Regions from separate parts of the Streptomyces sp. SCSIO 30461 genome, predicted to be linked through region 2. Evidence: riboswitches for the same ligand, from Rfam matches in the RefSeq annotation. Region 2 holds a riboswitch; each other region holds the start of a gene.
The links. A riboswitch is a leader RNA that binds a small molecule or an ion and turns the genes downstream of it on or off. The one in region 2 is predicted to bind thiamine pyrophosphate.

Region 1: linked by a shared signal. The riboswitch ahead of thiC (phosphomethylpyrimidine synthase ThiC) and the one ahead of V1460_RS09065 (thiamine ABC transporter substrate-binding protein) in region 2 are both predicted to bind thiamine pyrophosphate.
Region 3: linked by a shared signal. The riboswitch ahead of V1460_RS26850 (FAD-dependent oxidoreductase) and the one ahead of V1460_RS09065 (thiamine ABC transporter substrate-binding protein) in region 2 are both predicted to bind thiamine pyrophosphate.

What each region holds. Positions count from the first base shown of each region.
Region 1 covers NZ_CP146101.1:191,787-195,054, forward strand. The annotation lists gene V1460_RS00880 (YibE/F family protein) at 1-1,365, opposite strand, end outside; TPP riboswitch at 1,437-1,551, shown strand; gene thiC (phosphomethylpyrimidine synthase ThiC) at 1,545-3,268, shown strand, end outside.
Region 2 covers NZ_CP146101.1:1,989,543-1,992,810, reverse strand. The annotation lists gene V1460_RS09070 (iron ABC transporter permease) at 1-98, opposite strand, end outside; gene V1460_RS09065 (thiamine ABC transporter substrate-binding protein) at 191-1,279, opposite strand; TPP riboswitch at 1,367-1,477, opposite strand; gene rlmN (23S rRNA (adenine(2503)-C(2))-methyltransferase RlmN) at 1,545-2,651, opposite strand; gene V1460_RS09055 (hypothetical protein) at 3,048-3,268, shown strand, end outside.
Region 3 covers NZ_CP146101.1:5,985,375-5,988,642, forward strand. The annotation lists gene V1460_RS26840 (FAD-dependent oxidoreductase) at 1-838, opposite strand, end outside; gene V1460_RS26845 (hypothetical protein) at 915-1,304, opposite strand; TPP riboswitch at 1,357-1,470, shown strand; gene V1460_RS26850 (FAD-dependent oxidoreductase) at 1,462-2,688, shown strand; gene thiS (sulfur carrier protein ThiS) at 2,685-2,903, shown strand; gene V1460_RS26860 (thiazole synthase) at 2,912-3,268, shown strand, end outside.

The sequences.
Region 1 (3,268 bases), 1.8 Mb from region 2:
CTTACGGCGCCGACGGCCCTTGCCGCCGCGAGCCGGTGCTGCCGCACCGGCAGTAGTGGTGCCCGGGCGGTCGGCGGAGACCACCAGGGCAGCCAGCGCGGTCGTCAGCGGGACCGATGCGACGAGTCCGATCGAGCCCACCAGCGTCCGCACGATCTCCTCGGCCACCAACTCGCTGGTGGCGACCGTGCCTACGCTGGACTGCGCGATGGAGAACAGCAGCAGCAAGGGCAATGACGCGCCCGCGTAAGCGAGTACGAGGGTGTTGACCACTGACGCGATATGGTCCCGGCCGATCCTGATCGCTGACTGGTACAGCTTGCGCGGACCCATCGTGGGATCGGCCTGGTGCAGTTCCCACACGGCCGAGGTCTGGGTCACCGTCACATCGTCCAGCACACCCAGCGAACCGATGAGCACGCCGGCGAGCAGCAGACCGGACATGTCGATCTCCGGGAAGAGACCGTGGATCAGACCGGTGTTGTCGTCCGTGTTCCCGCCCAGCACCGCCCAGCCGATGAACAGCGAACCCAGCAGCCCGATCAGCAGCAGCGAGATGAGGGTTCCCAGCACCGCTACCGAGGTGCGGGCTGAGACCCCATGGCACATGTACAGCGCGATCAGCATGATTGCGCTCGCCCCGACCACCGCCACCGCCAGCGGATTCGAGCCCTGCAGAATCGCGGGCAGGATGAAGAGGGTGAGCACAGCGAAACTCACGGCCAGCGCGATCAGTGCCATCACCCCGCGCATCCGCCCCACCAGGACCACGGCGAGCGCGAAGAGTCCGGCGAGCAGCGCCATCGGCAGCTCCCGGTCCACATCGGTGACCGAGTACTGGAGCTCGCGGGGCGCGTCGGGGGCGTAGGCCACCACCACACCCTGGTCTGCCTGAAGTTGCCGTGAGGAGTCAGGCTGCACGATCTCGACGAACGTACGCCCCTTGTCCTTACCGGTGGTGACCTCGACGGTGGCCTTTCCACACGCATCCTGCTGCGAGTCTGGATCGGCGCGCCCCTCAGGGGTGGTGGTGTCCCCGGTAGGCGGCACCTGTCCGGCGTTCACGTCGGCGCAGTCGACCCGTTCGACCCGCACCACCCGCCCCTGCTCGGTCTGTCGGTCGAAGCCGACACCGGTGCGTTCGTGGTCCGGCGCACCGCCCGGCCACAGCACCACCAGACCCACCGCCACGGCGGCGGCGAAGGGGATCACCACCGCGGCGATGATCCGTCGCAGATGACGCGACACGGGCGCGGCCGGTCCGTGCCCGTGGCTGTGTGCGTGGACGGGCACGGGAGTGTGCCCGGGGCCGTGGGCGCCATCCGGCTCGTGGTCGGGTCCATGGGGCTGCGGCGAGGAAGTCACCGCCAGATCATCCCAACCCCGGAGGGGGCCCACTGTTCAGCACGCCAGACGGGGCGCTAGCGTGGTGACACCTTTGCACACGCGGGAGCTCGGAGCACCGGGCTGAGAGGGCGCTGAGACCAGCTGCGCCGACCGCCGAACCTGTTACCGGGTAATGCCGGCGTAGGGAGTAGGTCACGATGACCGTTCAGGACACACGCATGCCCCCCTCCGGCCCGAACGAGGGTGAGAACGAGGGCGGGAAGTCCATCGGCTGGCACAAGGGATACATCGAGGGCTCACGCCCCGACATCCGCGTGCCGGTCCGTCAGGTGCACCTCACCAATGGCAAGGACGTGACCCTGTACGACACGTCCGGACCGTATACCGATCCGCACACCGACACCGATGTCCGCCGCGGGCTGTCACCGCTGCGCGAGAACTGGATCATCGCCCGCGGAGACACCGAGGAGTACGCCGGCCGCCCCGTCCGCCCGGAGGACGACGGGATCAAGCACACCTCGCCGCGCGGCGGGCTGCGCAACCTTGACGCGGTCTTCCCGGGCCGCCCGCGCCAGCCCCGCCGCGGCCGCGGCGGACAGGCGGTGACCCAGCTCGCGTACGCCCGCCGCGGTGAGATCACCCCGGAGATGGAGTACGTGGCCATCCGGGAGAACGTCTCCCCCGAGGTCGTACGCGAGGAGATCGCCGCCGGGCGCGCCGTGCTCCCGGCGAACGTCAACCACCCCGAGATCGAGCCGATGATCATCGGCAAGCGGTTCCTGGTGAAGGTCAACGCCAACATCGGCAACTCCGCCGTGACCTCCTCCATCGAAGAGGAGGTGGAGAAGATGACCTGGGCGACCCGCTGGGGCGCGGACACGGTCATGGACCTCTCCACCGGCCGCAACATCCACACCACCCGCGAGTGGGTGCTGCGCAACTCCCCCGTGCCGATCGGCACCGTGCCGCTCTACCAGGCCCTGGAGAAGGTCGACGGCAGGGCAGAGGAGCTGACCTGGGAGATCTACAAGGACACCGTCATCGAGCAGGCCGAGCAAGGCGTCGACTACATGACGGTCCACGCCGGAGTGCTGCTGCGGTATGTGCCGCTGACCGCGCGCCGCAAGACCGGAATCGTCTCGCGCGGCGGCTCGATCATGGCGGCCTGGTGCCTCGCGCACCACAAGGAGTCGTTCCTGTACGAGAACTTCGATGAGCTCTGCGAGATCCTCGCCGCGTACGACGTGACGTACTCGCTCGGCGACGGACTGCGGCCTGGCTCGATCGCGGACGCCAACGACGAGGCGCAGTTCGCCGAGTTGAGGACGCTGGGCGAGCTCAACCGGATCGCCAAGCGGCACAACGTGCAGACCATGATCGAGGGGCCGGGGCACGTCCCGATGCACAAGATCAAGGAGAACATCGACCTCCAGCAGGAGATCTGCGAGGAAGCGCCGTTCTACACCCTGGGCCCCCTGACGACGGATGTGGCGCCCGCCTACGACCACATCACCTCGGGCATCGGCGCCGCAATGATCGCCTGGTGGGGCACGGCGATGCTCTGCTACGTCACGCCCAAGGAGCATCTGGGCCTGCCGAACCGGGACGACGTCAAGACCGGCGTCATCACCTACAAGATCGCCGCCCATGCCGCCGACCTCGCCAAGGGCCACCCGGGTGCCCAGGAGTGGGACGACGCTCTGTCGGACGCCCGCTTCGAGTTCCGCTGGGAGGACCAGTTCAATCTGGCTCTGGACCCGGACACGGCGCGGGAGTTCCATGACGAGACACTGCCCGCGGAACCGGCGAAGACCGCGCACTTCTGCTCGATGTGTGGGCCGAAGTTCTGCTCGATGAAGATCAGCAGAAGCATCACAGAGCAGTTCGGCGGCGACTCGGAGGCTACACCGGAGGAGATCGA
Region 2 (3,268 bases):
CCGAACCGCCAGGAACCGTCCGGTCTGAGCCCGCGTCCCACGATCCCGGCCACGGGGTAGGCGAAGAAGACGGCGAAGAACGCGACGGGCACGGCCATCAGGGCGAGCCGCGCCGCGTTCCCCCGGCGGCTCCGCTGGGTCCCGGGCGTTTCGGGGATCCCCGGGCGCCCTGGTGTCCGCGGGTGTTCGCCTACTTCAGGACGAGAGAGGACCACGACTGGATCCACTGGTCGCGGTTGTCGGCGATCTTCTTCGGCTCCATGGTCTCGGGCTTGTCGACTACCGCGCCGAAGCGCGTGAACAGCGGAGGCAGCTCGGCGTCGTCCACGACCGGGTTGACGAACATGTTGAGCGGCATGTCCTCCTGGAACTTCTTGCTGATCAGGAAGTCCAGCAGGGCCTTGCCGCCGGCCTCGTTCTTCGCACCCTTGAGCAGGCCAGCGGCTTCGATCTGGCGGAAGCAGGTACCTGTGGCGACTCCGGTCGGCGCCTCCTCGGGCTGTGGCTCGGAGTAGAGCACCTCGACCGGCGGGCTGGAGGCGTAGGAGACGACCAGCGGCCGGTCGCCCTTGGCCTTCCTGCCCCCGGCGGAACCGGAGAACTCCTGGTTGTAGGCGAGTTCCCAGCTGTCCACCACCTTGACGCCGTTGGCCTTGAGCTTGGCCCAGTAGTCCTTCCAGCCCTCGTCGCCGTACTTCGCGGCGGTACCGAGGAGGAAGCCGAGGCCCGGCGATGAGCGTTCGGCGTTCTCGACCACGAGGAGGTTCCTGTACGCGGGCCTCGCCAGGTCCTCGAAGCTCTGCGGCGGGGCCAGCTTCTTGTCGGTGAAGTACTTCTTGTCGTAGTTGACGCAGATGTCGCCGGTGTCGATCGGCGTGACCCGGTGCCCGTCCTTGTCCAGCCGACGGTCATCGGGGACGCGGTCCAGGCCCTTGGCCTCGTACGGGGTGAAGATTCCGTTGTCCAGGGCCCTGGAGAGCGTGGTGTTGTCGACGCCGTAGAACACATCGCCCTGGGGGGAGCCCTTCGTGAGGATCTCCTTGTTGAGGGCCGCGACGGCGTCACCGCTCTTGAGCACCTTGACCGTGTAACCCGTCTGCCGGGTGAACTCCTTCAGCACCGCCGGGGTGGCGGCGAAGGAATCATGGCTGACGAGCGTGACGGTCTTGGACCCGGTCCCGGAGTTGTTGTCCCCGGACTCCCCACCGCAGCCCGCGAGCGTGCCGGCGCCGAGGGTCGCGGCCAGCGCCGCGAACGTGATCTTCTTGGTGGTGCTCACTGAGCTTCCTCCTGGGGTGACCAGGAAGAGACGCGGCCCTGCCCGGCGGCGGATCCAAGGAGTCCGCTGCCGGGCAGGGTGCAACAGCTTGAGTCTCGTCCGAACTTCCTACCCGGAATGACCCGGGCGAGGTTCAGAGGGTCTGCGGTCCGGAAATCACCGCACTCTCAGCGCTGTGGCGCTCCCCTGTCGGAATATGTGAATGTTCGAGGCCAGAGTACATGGGCCTCCGGCGGCACCGCCGGAGGCCCACACCGCCGCAGGCTCAGCGCTCGGACGCGGCGAGCTGCCCGCAGGCCCCGTCGATCTCCTGACCCCGGGTGTCGCGCACGGTGACCGGCACCCCATGAGCGGCGATCGCCTCGACGAACGCCTTCTCGTCCTCGGGACGGGAGGCGGTCCACTTGGAACCCGGGGTGGGATTCAGCGGGATCAGGTTGACATGCACCCGCTTGCCCTTGAGCAGCCGTCCCAGCAGGTCTCCGCGCCACGCCTGGTCGTTGATGTCCCGGATGAGGGCGTACTCGATGGAGATCCGGCGGCCGGACTTCTCCGCGTACTCCCAGGCGGCGTCCAGCACCTCCCGCACCTTCCAGCGGGTGTTCACCGGCACGAGGGTGTCGCGCAGCTCGTCGTCGGGTGCGTGCAGTGACACGGCGAGCCGGCACTTGAAGCCCTCGTCGGCGAACCGCAGCATCGCCGGGACCAGACCGACGGTGGAGACGGTGATGCCGCGCTGCGAGAGCCCGAGGCCGTCCGGCTCGGGATCGGTCAGCCGGCGGATGGCTCCGACGACCCGGTTGTAGTTGGCGAGCGGCTCACCCATGCCCATGAAGACGATGTTGCTGAGCCGCGCGGGTCCGCCGGGGACCTCCCCGTCGCGCAGCGCCCGCATACCGTCCACGATCTGGTGCACGATCTCGGCGGTCGACAGGTTGCGGTCCAGGCCCGCCTGACCGGTCGCGCAGAACGGACAGTTCATCCCGCAGCCGGCCTGCGAGGAGATACACATGGTGACCCGGTCCGGGTAGCGCATCAGCACAGACTCGACCAGCGTGCCGTCGTGCAACCGCCACAGTGTCTTGCGGGTGGTGTCGTCGTCGCATGAGATATGCCGGACGACCGACATCAGATCGGGCAGCAGCTCTGCGGCGAGGCGCTCCCGGGACGCCACCGGGATGTCGGTCCACTGGACGGGGTCGTGCGCGTACCGCGCGAAGTAGTGCTGGGACAGCTGCTTCGCGCGAAACGGCTTCTCTCCGATCGCGGCCACCGCGTCCTTGCGCTCGGCGGGCGAGAGGTCGGCGAGGTGCCGCGGGGGCTTCTTGGCTCCGCGAGGCGCGACGAAAGTGAGTTCTCCGGGCTTAGGCATGGCCGTACCAGTGTCGCAGATCGAATTTCATGACCTGCGCCCGAAGCCTCGGACGAGCGTGACATCGGGCCTCGCGGGCCGCCGAATCGCCTTGGACAGCCACCGGACGGCCCGGCGATCAGGAGATCAGGAGATCAGGAGATCCTGACATCGGCCGGGTCGCCGCCTGGTCGTAGTCATCGCCTGCCACGCGCGAGAGTCCTGCGACGCCGCGGGCTCCATGCAGGAGTGGAGCCGGTCCCCACCGCCATGGAACCGGTCCCCACCGCTATGGAACCGGTCCCCACCGCCGTGGAACAGGGCGCCGCCTCCCGGCGACGATCCGCTATCGCGGGATCGCCCCTTCGGGGTCAGGCTGGAATTCCACACGTCGTCGTAGTCCCGAGGGGCGCGCCCATGGCAGCCGTGGCCGATTCCGCAGTGGGCAGGTGGCTCGCGGGCTTCCTGGAGCAGCCGGTCGTGGGGATGGCGCCGTGGATCCTCTTCGCCGTCCTCTCCGGCCCTGGGCGCTTCGAGATCGCGGTGCTGATCTCCCTCGGGATCTCGATCGTCTTCGTCGTGCTCGGCAGGCTGCTGCACCCGGGCACCTCGTTCAAGATCCTCGAAGTCGCGGACGT
Region 3 (3,268 bases), 4.0 Mb from region 2:
CGACCGCGTGGACATCGGGCAGCGTGGTGCGCAGCCGTTCGTCGGCGGTGATCGAGCCGTCCGGCCCGAGGGCGATGCCCGAGCCGGCGAGCCAGCGGGTCGCCGGACGCGCGCCCACACCCACGACCACCGCGTCGGCGTTCAGCCGCCTGCCGCCCGCGCCCCCGGCACCTGCCCCGGCGCGGGCACCGGGACCGGTCCCCACACCGGTTTCGACACCGGCACTCTCGGCGAGGACGACCGCCCCTGGCTCGACCGCGGCAACCCGTGCGCCGGTGATGAGCGAGGCGCCGCTCTCGGTGTACCAGCCGGCCATGGGCGCGGTCACCTCGGCCGGCAGAACGCCCGCGAGCGGCCGGTCGGCCGCCTCCACCACGGTTACCGCGCAGCCTGCCTGACGGGCGGCTGTGGCGAACTCCGCCCCGATCCAGCCCGCCCCGACGACCACGATGTCGTGCTTGCGCTCCAGCACCGGGCGCAGCCGCCGCGCGTCGTCCAGCGTGCGCAGCAGGTGGACTCCCTTGACCCCTTCGGTGCCGGGCAGCGTGAGGGGCTCGGCACCGGTGGCGACCACGAGGGTGTCGTACGGCACGGGGCCCGCCTCGGTGTCGAGCTCATGCGCGTCCGGGCGCAGTCCGCTGACCTCGCGGCCGAGGTGGAGTTCGACATCGATCGCCTCGAAGTCGACGTCGAGCGCGGAGCCCTCCGCGTTGCCGAGCAGCACGGCCTTGGAGAGCGGAGGCCGGTCGTAGGGCTGGTGCGGCTCGGCGCCGATCAGGGTGAGGCTGCCGGTGAAGCCCTGATCGCGCAGGGCGACCGCGGTCTGGGACCCGGCCATCCCGGCCCCCGCGATCACGACCCGGTGCTGTGCGGTGTGCTCGTTCACCGGACCAGCCTAGTCACCTGACGAGCCGTCAAGAAGGTTCCGGCTGCCGGTGGACCGCAACCCCTGCCGCGGCGGGCTCTGCCGGGAGCTCTTCGACGACACTCGTACCCCGGCCCTCCTCGGACTCCCACTCCCAGGCCTCCTCCAGCCTCACCCGCCCGTCCGGGAGTTGGACCACCGTGGAGACACAGTGTCCGGAAGACGTCGTTCCGTCCCCCTTCAGCTGGACGTAGCGGAAATCGAGCCGGTCACCGTCACGGGTGCCGACGAGATGTCCCCTGACCACGTCGCCACCCGCGTAGTCGGCCCAGATCCGACCGTCTAGCTCGTGATAGGCGAACCGTGTCCTGGTGCCCACCTGGCCGGGAGCCTGGTCCGCGGCGGGGGCGAGTACGAGTCCGTCGAGCGAACGGGCCACGGTGCGGGCTCCCTTACTGCGTGTTGCCGGGCGGAGTTAGGCTGACCACCGTACTGCTACTCGCGGGAGCCCGGCCGCACCGGGCTGAGAGGGAGGCTGAGGCGGCCTCCGACCGTACGAACCTGATCCGGGTCATGCCGGCGAAGGGAGGGTCCGGATGCCCGTGCATCCACGGACGACCGCTGACGTCCTGGTCGTCGGGGGCGGAATCATCGGCCTGGTGACGGCCTGGCGGGCGGCGCAGCGCGGACTGCGCACGGTGCTGGCCGACCCCGACCCCGGTGGCGGGGCCGCACAGGTCGCCGCCGGCATGCTGGCCGCCGTCACCGAGCTGCACTACGGGGAGGAGACCCTCCTCGGCCTCAATCTCGCCTCCGCCCGGCGCTATCCGGACTTCGTCGCTGAGCTGGAGGAGGCGAGCGGGCAGGACACCGGCTACCGCGCCTGCGGCACCCTCGCGGTCGCGCTGGACGCGGACGACCGCGCCCATCTGCGGGAGCTGCACGCGCTCCAGCGCCGTTGCGGTCTTGACTCGGTGTGGCTCACCGGCCGGGACTGCCGCCGACTCGAACCGATGCTCGCCCCCGGGGTCAGGGGCGGGCTTCGAGTGGACGGCGACCACCAGATCGACCCCCGGCGGCTCGCGAGTGCCCTGCTGGTGGCCTGCGAGCGGGCGGGGGTGGCCTTCCACCGCGCATGGGCGACCAGGCTCACGGTCGACGGCAACCGTGCCACCGGAGCGCTGCTCGGCCCACCCGGCACGCCGCCCGGCGAGAGCCCCGCCGGCGCGTCGCCCGAGCCCGCCGGCGTGTCGCATGAGGTGGACGCGGATCAGGTGGTGCTGGCCGCGGGCAGTCTCAGCGGCCGGCTGGCCGGAGTCCCCGACGAGATCCTGCCTCCGGTACGCCCGGTGAAGGGGCAGGTGCTGCGGCTCGCGGTGCCGGCCCCCCGCGCCCCGTTCCTGTCGCGGACCGTGCGGGCCGTGGTGCGGGGCAGCCAGGTGTACCTCGTACCCCGTGCGAACGGTGAGCTGGTCGTGGGTGCGACCAGCGAGGAACTCGGCTGGGACACCACGGTCACGGCCGGAGGGGTGTACGAGCTGCTGCGCGACGCCCATGAGCTGGTGCCGGGCATCACCGAACTGCCGCTCACCGAGACCCGCGCGGGGCTGCGCCCCGGCTCACCCGACAACGCGCCGCTGCTCGGGCCGACCGAGCTCCCCGGACTGCTGCTCGCCACCGGGCACTACCGCAACGGCGTGCTGCTCACCCCGGTGACCGGCGACGCCCTGGCCGACGCCCTGGTCTCCGGGGAACTGCCGGAAGAAGCCCGCCCTTTCACCCCCCACCGCTTCTCCCCCGCACGCCAGGAGGCGTCCGTATGAGCATGACCGTGAAGCCGACCGTCTCCGTCAACGGGGAGCCCCGGGAGATCGCCGCCGGCACGACGCTGGACACGCTGGTCGCGACGCTGACGGCGGCGTGCTCCGGTGTCGCGGCGGCCGTGAACGAGTCGGTCGTCCCGCGCAGCGAGTGGCCGGTGACGCCACTCGGCGACGGCGACCGGGTGGAGATCCTCACCGCGGTGCAGGGCGGGTGACCGGGGCCGTGGCGGACGACCGTTTCACCCTGGGCGGCGTCGAGTTCTCGTCCCGGCTGATCATGGGTACGGGAGGGGCGCCCAGTCTCGACGTCCTGGAGCGCGCGCTGGTCGCGAGCGGCACGGAGCTGACGACCGTGGCGATGCGGCGGCTGGATCCGACCGTACGGGGCTCCGTGCTGTCGGTGCTGGAACGGCTGGGCATCCGGGTGCTGCCGAACACCGCCGGCTGCTTCACCGCGGGCGAGGCGGTGCTCACGGCACGGCTGGCGCGGGAGGCGCTGGGCACGCGCTGGATCAAGCTGGAGGTGGTCGCCGACGAGCGCACCCTGCTGCCCGACCCGGTGGAGTTGCTCGACGCCGCC